4 regions of the Bifidobacterium aquikefiricola genome follow, and region 3 is predicted to be linked to each of the others. Evidence: riboswitches for the same ligand, from Rfam matches in the RefSeq annotation. Region 3 holds a riboswitch; each other region holds the start of a gene.
What was found. Region 3 has a riboswitch for thiamine pyrophosphate ahead of QN215_RS05680 (ECF transporter S component). Riboswitches for the same ligand answer to the same signal wherever they lie in the genome.
Positions count from the first base shown of each region.

Region 1 (2,200 bases), 180 kb from region 3:
TATTGCCTCCGAACGGCTGGAGAGGGAGACCTGCTCCGTCTCCGTCTCCTTCTGCGCTGTATGGGAATTCACTTCAGGAACGTGTGTCTGCATTGCCATCGCCAAATGTCTTCTCCGTTATGTTTATGTGCATGACGTTCAGGCTGTGATTCCGCGAACATCGCGGCCTGATGCAAAGCGGTCGAGCGCACCCGTATGGGCTATGGCGATATAGAGATACCACATCAGAACTCCTGCGACGAGCATGGCAGAAATGATGGTGGTTATCAGGTTGATGAATCCGTATGAGCCAGCCCAGTTGATTGCCTGAAGATTCGTGAAGAATGTATATCCCCAGCAGCCGATGCCCGCGAGCACACCAGAGAGAGCAGTCACCGCAAGATTCCACGTGCGATACATGAAGATGACGAATGCGATCTCAGCCATGAAACCCTGAACCAGACCGATATAGAGCGTGGAAATTCCCCACGCGTTGCCTAGTATGGCTTCGAGCACTGCTGCGATGACTTCCGCGTACACCGCAGCCCCTGGCTTTCGAACGATGATGGCAGCAAGAGGCCCTGCGAACAGCCACAGGCCGTTAAGCAATCCGGAAAGACCTGGAACGACAGCCTCCATAGGGCTTCCTGCGACGTTCCAGAGCAGTGCAGCCGCCCAGAAAATCAATGAACTCACCACTCCGATGACTGATGCAACGGCGATGTCGACAACCCGCCAGCGGAGTGACGTGTGCGAAGAACTTGTAACTGATGTCATGATGTGCCTTATCTCTCAGATATGCATCTCTGATGTGCATATTCCCTAAAGGCACGGGAAAGATGGACTTCCGTGCGCCGGCATTACCCGGTATACGTTCGTTCGGTCGAGGCTAGGCCTCATCTCAGCCGTCCGCAATCCGGACAGCCCCCGTGTCTGCATTCGATAATAACCTATCCCATGACCAAGGCTGGATATCGAGCGATACTCCCTATTTTCAGTTATCACATCGTGCAGCAGTCAAGCCAGCTAACTCAAGCCAGATAGCGCAAATGAGCTAGCTGGCAGAGCGTGAGACATCACTCTATCGACCTAGGGCTTGCATCAGCAAGGCTTCGGCGACGATATTCCTACGCAGTCCATAGAGCGAGATGGATTCGTTCGGACTGTGAGCATTCGATTGTGGATCTTCCGGTCCCGTAACCAGCACCTGCGCATGGGGGAACAGCCTCTGCAGTTCGGGAATGAACGGGATCGAACCTCCCTCCCCTTTGTTGATGGGTTCAACGCCGAAAGCCTGTGCCATCGCTGCCTGCGCATCCTTGACTGCTTCGCTGCTGGGATCCATAGCCCAACCCATGCCGTTCTCCAAGGGCTTGACCTCAACGACCGCTCCGAATGGCGCATGCTCCTTCAAGAATTCCGTCAATGCCTGCTGCGCTTCTTCAGGGCGTTGCGAAGGCGCCGTACGCAAGGAAAGTCTGAAGGTGGCAGAATCCGCGAGCACGTTGAATGAACCTTCAACCGGATGGGCGTCAAATCCGATGACGGAAACGCTTGGCTTGGTCCAGAGCCGGGAAGCCAAGGAATCGGTGCCGGTCATCTTCCATGACGGCAGCACGGCAGCATCATGACGAAGCGTTGCCTCATCGATATCCTGCTGAAGTCCTCCAACGGGCTCCTGACTCTTCAGCCCTGGAATCTGCAAGGAACCATCGGCATCGTACATGCTTGCAATAAGCATGGCCGCCACGGTATTCGCATCAAGAATAGGGCCGCCGAACTGGCCGGAATGCACCGGATGTCCCAGAACCCGAACGGTCACGTCAACATCCGTATTGCCGCGCAAGGATGTGGTCAGACTGGGAATCTTATCGGACCAGTTGCCCGAATCCGCAACGATGATCACATCTGATTCGAAGGCATCCTTATGAGCCTTGATGAAGGGAATGAAGCTCGGTGAGCCCATCTCCTCCTCGCCTTCGAAGAACACCTTGATGTTGACTCTCAGGTCCTCGCCCAGCGCCAGCAGACTTCCGGCATGAATGGCAATTCCGCCGCCATCGTCGGCAGCCCCGCGACCGAACAGGCGATCACCCTTCGTAGTGGCGGTGAATGCGTCGGTATCCCATTGCGAAGGATCAGGAACAGGCTGCACATCATGATGCGCATATAGGAGAACGGTCGGAGCATTCTCGTCAACGATCTTGGAGCCAACCACTTC
Region 1 covers NZ_CP129674.1:1,490,397-1,492,596, forward strand. Annotated here, with positions in the region: gene QN215_RS06370 (ATP-binding cassette domain-containing protein) at 1-93, opposite strand, end outside; gene QN215_RS06375 (ECF transporter S component) at 139-756, opposite strand; TPP riboswitch at 808-920, opposite strand; gene QN215_RS06380 (dipeptidase) at 1,061-2,200, opposite strand, start outside.
Region 1: another riboswitch for thiamine pyrophosphate. It lies ahead of QN215_RS06375 (ECF transporter S component); the one in region 3 lies ahead of QN215_RS05680 (ECF transporter S component).

Region 2 (2,200 bases), 290 kb from region 3:
AGCTTCGATGACTTCGGCAATCTGACGGGCGAGTGCGATGATTTCTGAAGCGTCGGAGTGCTTGGCGCGCAATTGCACGCATGTGATTCCACCTGCAAGCGCTTCCTTAACTATCGTTGCCACGTCACGACCATTCGTGTTCTCTGGCCCAATTACCAGATAGGCCGAAATGTCAAGTACCTTCCGTAACGAAGGAAAATCATTGACCTGCGTTGAAACTTTCATTCTTTCCTCGATTTTCTTTGTATAATCACGTATTTCTTCGTGTAATCGCGTATTGCTTCATGCAACGATTGATGTTTCAATGCATGTCAATGATGGTTGAATCTGCGATTTCTGCAGCTTGAATCTGCCACAGGGCATCCAGGAATGCTGTCTGGAAGCTGCCAGGCCCCTGAGCTACTGTGCCAGCCTGTTCGGAAGCGCAGTTGAAATGCAGGGAAGCTGCGAGTGCTGCGGTCAATGGGTCGCTTACTGCCAGATAGGTTGCCGTCACACCTCCCAGAGAGCAACCGGCACCGGTGATTTTCGTCATCATGGCATTGCCACCGGGAAGCCGATAGACACGGTCGCCGTCGGTTACCAGATCGCGTTCTCCTGAAACGGCAACCGCTGCGGTATGCGTTGCGTTATGTTCACGAAGGTACCGAGCGAGTTCGATGGCATGAAGGGTCGCGCTGTCAACGTCGTCTACGGATTCAACGCCGGCAGGACGATTCACCTTGCCGTTGGAATCCGTTTTCAGGCTGATATCCCAAATGCCGCACAGGGCAATGATTTCGGATGCGTTCGCGCGCACGATTGTTGGAGGGTATTCGGCGAAAGCTTTCAGTATCCGCGTTCGTGTCGAGCCCAGTCCTGCTGCCACAGGGTCAAGAACCCAGAGTGATGTGCGCTCGAAGAAGCTTTTGGCTATATCCTTCAGCGCGTCCTCATACGAGGGCAGGAGCGTGCCGACATTGATGTAGCTTGCGCCGGAAATTGCCTCAATATCCTTGATGTCATCGGGTAGAAAGCTCATCGCCGCGCTCCCGCCTGCGGCAAGCTGCGCATTCGCAACCAGGTTGATGGTTACGAAATTCGTGAATGATTGTGCGAGCGGCGTTTTCTGACGAACTTCCTCGCACGCTGTCCTGATCCGTTCACGAACGGGATCGTTCAGTGACAGGTTTTGCGAAGACTTGGAAATCGACGCTGTTCGCACTGCAGTTGATCGCACTGCAGCTGTTCGCACTGCCTCTGATTGCGCTGACGATAATGGCGAAGCCGATTCCGATTCCGAAGCCGATGCCGATGATAATGATAATGACGACAGTGATGATGTGTTTGGTATTGATGATGCGTTTGGCAATGATTCAGTCATTGCATGCCTCCCTACGATGGTATTAACCAACAGGTTCCAAGGGTCAGGTTGTACCTTCTCAACTCAAGCGAGTTCCCCTGCACGACCTTTTCAGACTAAATGACAACGCAGACATGAAACCGTCTGCAATGCTCGCCAGAGCAAGGAATGAGCAAGGAATGAGCAAGGATAAGAGAGCCTGTCAGTGTCACGCGGTGGCTATAACCTTGAACTCGTTCAAATCCTGGTGAAATCCAACAAGAGGTGTTCCGTGTCAGAATCCAAACTTGATGCCGTTGTGTCGCTGGCGAAGCGTCGTGGCTTCGTTTTCCCGGCTGGAGAAATCTATGGCGGGACGCGTTCCGCTTGGGATTACGGTCCTCTCGGCGTCGCGCTGAAAGACAACATCAAGCGCGAATGGTGGCGTTCCATGGTCGTCACCCGTGGCGATGTGGTCGGCGTGGACACATCAATCATTCTGCCTACTGCCGTATGGGTTGCCTCCGGCCACGTAACCGTTTTCAATGACCCTCTGATCGAGTGCCTGACCTGCCACAAGCGTCACAGAGCCGACACCTTGGAAGAGGCATACTTGGAGAAGCATGGCCACGAGCCCAAGGACGGTCTGAAAGACATTCCATGCCCAGACTGCGGCACCAAGGGCAACTGGACCGAACCGCGTGACTTCAACATGATGCTCCAGACCCACCTCGGCCCGGTTCAGGACGACAACAGTCTGCACTATCTGCGTCCGGAAACTGCACAGGGCATCTTCGTTGATTTCAAGAATGTCATGGGTTCTTCCCGTTCCAAGCCCCCGTTCGGCATTGCCAATATGGGTAAGAGTTTCCGCAACGA
Region 2 covers NZ_CP129674.1:1,604,688-1,606,887, reverse strand. Annotated here, with positions in the region: gene thiE (thiamine phosphate synthase) at 1-225, opposite strand, end outside; gene QN215_RS06850 (hydroxyethylthiazole kinase) at 302-1,204, opposite strand; TPP riboswitch at 1,354-1,452, opposite strand; gene QN215_RS06845 (glycine--tRNA ligase) at 1,614-2,200, shown strand, end outside.
Region 2: another riboswitch for thiamine pyrophosphate. It lies ahead of QN215_RS06850 (hydroxyethylthiazole kinase); the one in region 3 lies ahead of QN215_RS05680 (ECF transporter S component).

Region 3 (2,200 bases):
TAATCGACGATCTGCTGCTGTCAAACGTCATCGGGGATGTCACTACAGTCACGGCAAATCTTGGTTATCCGCTCACCGGTGTTCAACGATTGGTCGACCCGGCACTTGCAGGTGGAGCGCTTCTGGACGTTGGCATCTATCCGCTGAATTTCATCGACATGGTGCTGGGACCTCAACATCTGTCGTCGCTGGAAAGCAGCGCCTCCTTCTTCGAAACCGGCGTCGATGCGCAGAGCTCCACGACCTTGCATTACGAGAATGGACACATGGGGGTTTCGACCTGCACCATGCTGGGCATGAGCGACGCACAGGGCATTGTCTGGGGCAGCAAGGGATACATGATATGCAGCAACATCAATAACGTCGATGGCATTGACATCTATGCAGATGGGCACCGCCTCTCCAAGCACGTTGACATTCCCCAGCAGCTTACGGGATATGAATACGAAGTCGCTTCGGCAGCCAACGCGGTTCTCGATGGAGAGACTCAATGCCCTGAAATGACACATGAAGACACACTGCGAATGGTCACGTTGGAAGACAACATCAGAGATATCTGGGGAATGACCTATCCGTTTGAGGACTGACGATTCATTTCCCTGCCGATGTTGCCTTGAGCAATGCGAGTGACAGCTCGGTCAGCTGCGGATGCCGCCACTGATCATGCGCCCGGATGCAAAGTGTGACAACGCCCCTGTTTTGGCGATGGCGATGGCGAGATACCACATGAGAATTCCGGAAATCACCGCGCCCGAAATGCAGTTCGCCACGATGTTCGTTACCACATAGCCTCCGGTTGCCTTCAATCCAGACTGCAAGATGAACAGTGCATACAGCGCACCGCCGAAACCTGTGACCAGACCGGACAATGTGGCAGTCCACGCGTTCCAGACACGGTACATGACGATGGCGAACACCAGTTCGCTGAAGATGCCCTGCACCAGACCCGCCACCAGCGAACCGGAGAATCCCCACTGGTTGCCGAGCGCGAGTTCCAGCAGCCCGCCGATGGTTTCGGCGTAGATTGCCGCGCCGGGCTTTCGCACGATGATGATGGCCAAGGGTCCGGCTATGTACCAGAAACCACTGATCAATCCAGAAAGTCCGGGAACAAGCCCCTCCAGAAAAGCTGTAGGCGCAGTAACGACAAGATCGAACATCCAAAAGACAAGTCCGGATGCGACGGCAATAACCGAGGTGACCGTGATGTCGATGGGACGCCAATGGGCGTTGATGCGTCGCCTTGCAACGGTGTCGCCTTTGGAATCTTGCGATTCAGCATCATGTATTGCTGAAACAGCGTTATCTGTTGCCGAAACAGGGTCGTCTGTTGCCGAAACAGGCCTGTCCGGTGCTGAAACTGAATTGTGTGACATTGAGTTATTTGATATTGAGTGGTGAGTTGCAGCAGCATCCGCAGCCGTTGAACCGGCCGAGATAGTACTGTTCGTCGTATGTTGCATAAGTGCAGACATGTTCTCCTCCGATAATCTCGTCTGCTTTCGTCGGATTGCGCACGAATGACTCATGTGAAGGCGAGCGAGAACAGACATAGGTATCACGAGAAGGATTACCAAGATAGGAATTGACTTCGTTCGACGGTATTAGCCGCTTCACGTTCAACGGTCGGAGATTGTTGCATCTCCCTCTCAGCTTTCCAGCTCCCGTGTCTTGCAGGATTCACGATAGATTCTTGTGTGGACTGCCCGGCTTGTCACCATGGAGAATCTCACGAATGCGTTTGAGACGCGCACCGATATCGTGCTCGTAGCCTCGATCATTGGGATGATAGTATTCATGCCCTCTGAGTTCCTCAGGCATGTATTCCTGCTCGGCAACGGCTCCGGGCGCATCATGGGCATACTGGTAGCCTTCATGGTTGCCCCACGCTTTCATGAGCTTGGTGGGAGCGTTGCGCAAGTAAAGGGGCACTTCACCGATATGACCGGCGTCGACGTCGGCGAGTGCGGCATCCATCGCCTTGTAGCTGGCGTTCGATTTCGGTGCCGTCGCTACGGCCACGACAGCCTCGGCGAGAATGATTCGAGCCTCAGGCATGCCAATCATCGCCACAGCCTGAGCGGCCGCAACCGTGGTCTGCAGAATCTGAGGTGCCGCCATGCCCACCTCTTCGGCTGAAGCGATCATGATGCGCCTGGCGATGAAGCGCGGATCTTCGCCTGCTCGAATCATGCGTGCC
Region 3 covers NZ_CP129674.1:1,314,249-1,316,448, forward strand. Annotated here, with positions in the region: gene QN215_RS05675 (Gfo/Idh/MocA family protein) at 1-587, shown strand, start outside; gene QN215_RS05680 (ECF transporter S component) at 639-1,376, opposite strand; TPP riboswitch at 1,574-1,678, opposite strand; gene QN215_RS05685 (replication-associated recombination protein A) at 1,681-2,200, opposite strand, start outside.

Region 4 (2,200 bases), 140 kb from region 3:
TGGAGGCAACGGTTTTGGAAAAGTTCTGCGGGCATTCGATTCCCCGCTCTGCGAAGAATTTCATGTCCATGGTATGCCACACACCCATGGAATCCAGCAGAGTGCCATCGAGATCGAAAATCGCCGCCTTGCCTGCGTTCGAGGTTGACGAAATGCTCATGAGTTAACGAACCGTCTGGTTCTTGCCGACAACGGAATCATCCAAACCGTGTTCATAGAGATCCCAGAAATGGTTCGTCGGCCCATTGCCGTTGCCGAGCATAAGCCCATGCCGTATAGCCATGCTGACGTATCGTTTGGCACGCGCAATGGCCTGGTCTCTTCTATAGCCAAGCGCCAGCTGGGAAGCGATGGCCGACGAATAGGTGCAGCCCGTGCCATGCGTATTCTTCGTGTGAATTCTGGGTGCGGTGAACTCGTGGAAGCGCTCCCCGTCGAAGAGGATGTCTCTGGCGTCACCACTGGCATGGCCGCCCTTGACAAGCACGCTCAGACAGCCCATCCGCTGTATGATTTGCGCTGCCTTGCGCTGATCGTCAACGCCTTCGATGGATATGCCGGAGATTCGCTCGGCTTCGGGAATGTTGGGGGTCAGAACGTCAGCGAGCGGAATGATCGTTTCGATCAAGCTGCCCACGCAGCTTGGATCCATGAGCGGATCACCATTCTTGGCATACATGACTGGATCGATCACCACATGTTCGGGCTGGTACTGTTCAAGTTTCTCCGCCACGGCATGCATGATTGCAGCGCTGTCGAGCATGCCGATCTTGACTGCCTTGGGTGGGATGTCCTCGAAGACGGCATCGATCTGATCCTTGATGATGTTCACGTCGACGTTGTGCACGCTGATGACGCGAGCAGTATTTTCGGCAACGACCGAGGTGATGACCGATTCTGCGAACACGCCATTGGCGCTCATGGTCTTGATATCTGCCTGGACTCCAGCGCCGCCCGAGCAATCGGACCCCGCTATCGTGAGCACGGGAACCAACTGTGTTCCCTCATATGTGGCCGTGTTTGTGGTAGCGGCATCATGTATGGCCGTATGTTCCGAGGTGTTCTCCACCATTGTTCCTCCCTACGCTGGTATTAACCAACAGGTTCTAAGGGTCAGGCATATGCCTATCTCAACTCATGACGAGTTCCCCTGTAACTGACAACATGTTGAAACTAACTCGCGACACAGACAATACCTGGAAAAATCAGCGAACTATATCCGACTCGCTTCGAGCAGTTCCTGAGCGTGGCGCAACGAGGTAGCCGACTCACTGCCAGCCAGCATCCTTGCAATCTCGTGCTGTCGTGAATCGCCCTCGACCATGGTCACCTCAGTTTCGACATGGCTTCCCCGTGAACCGTCTGATGCAGATTGAACGGCTCGCTTGCTGACGGTACATTGAGTCTGCGCCCATGACGCCACCTGTGCGAGGTGAGTGACCACGATCACCTGAGCATGGCGGGAGAGCATGGCCAGTCGTCTGCCGAGCTCAACGGCTGCCTTGCCTCCGACTCCAGCGTCTACCTCGTCAAAGATGAAGACTTTGTCATGTTCCGCTGCTGAAGACGATGTCCTATGTCTCGCATCGCTGTCTGCCATGGAGAGTTCCAGGGCGAGCATCAGACGGCTCAGTTCGCCACCGGATGCGCTCTTGCCCATGGGCAGTCGTGCAGAACCTGGGAATGGCGTGAAGAGGAACTCAATATCATCGCAACCGTGTGAATCCAGCAGCCCTTCATCCACGTCAATCTGGGAAGCTTCCTTATCGGTGGAATTATTGGTGGAATTATCGGTGGAAGCGGTGTGGGCTGACTCGAGCGAAGCGTATGTGGAGTCATCGAATCGTGAAGTCACCTGAATATCAAGGCGAGACCCCTGCATGGCCAGGGAAGCGAGCTCCGAACTCACCTGAGCGCCAAGCTTCTTCGCTGCGCGCAACCGTGATTTCGAAAGTCGTACGGCACTGGTGCCGACGTCGTGAAGCAGCTTGACACGCTGCGCTTTCAGCTCGGCGACGTGTTCAGGCGATGCCTCCACATCCTCCAGTTCAAGCTGCGCCTCATCCCTCCATTGCAGCACATGCTCGACATCGGGACCCCACCGTTGGACAAGCTCGTTCAAGGTATGTATTCGACCGTTGATGGCATCCAGATCGCCGTCCTCGTCGTCATTGTCGAGTTGACCTGCGAGAGAGAACAC
Region 4 covers NZ_CP129674.1:1,458,762-1,460,961, forward strand. Annotated here, with positions in the region: gene QN215_RS06250 (HAD family hydrolase) at 1-160, opposite strand, end outside; gene thiD (bifunctional hydroxymethylpyrimidine kinase/phosphomethylpyrimidine kinase) at 164-1,072, opposite strand; TPP riboswitch at 1,062-1,162, opposite strand; gene recN (DNA repair protein RecN) at 1,214-2,200, opposite strand, start outside.
Region 4: another riboswitch for thiamine pyrophosphate. It lies ahead of thiD (bifunctional hydroxymethylpyrimidine kinase/phosphomethylpyrimidine kinase); the one in region 3 lies ahead of QN215_RS05680 (ECF transporter S component).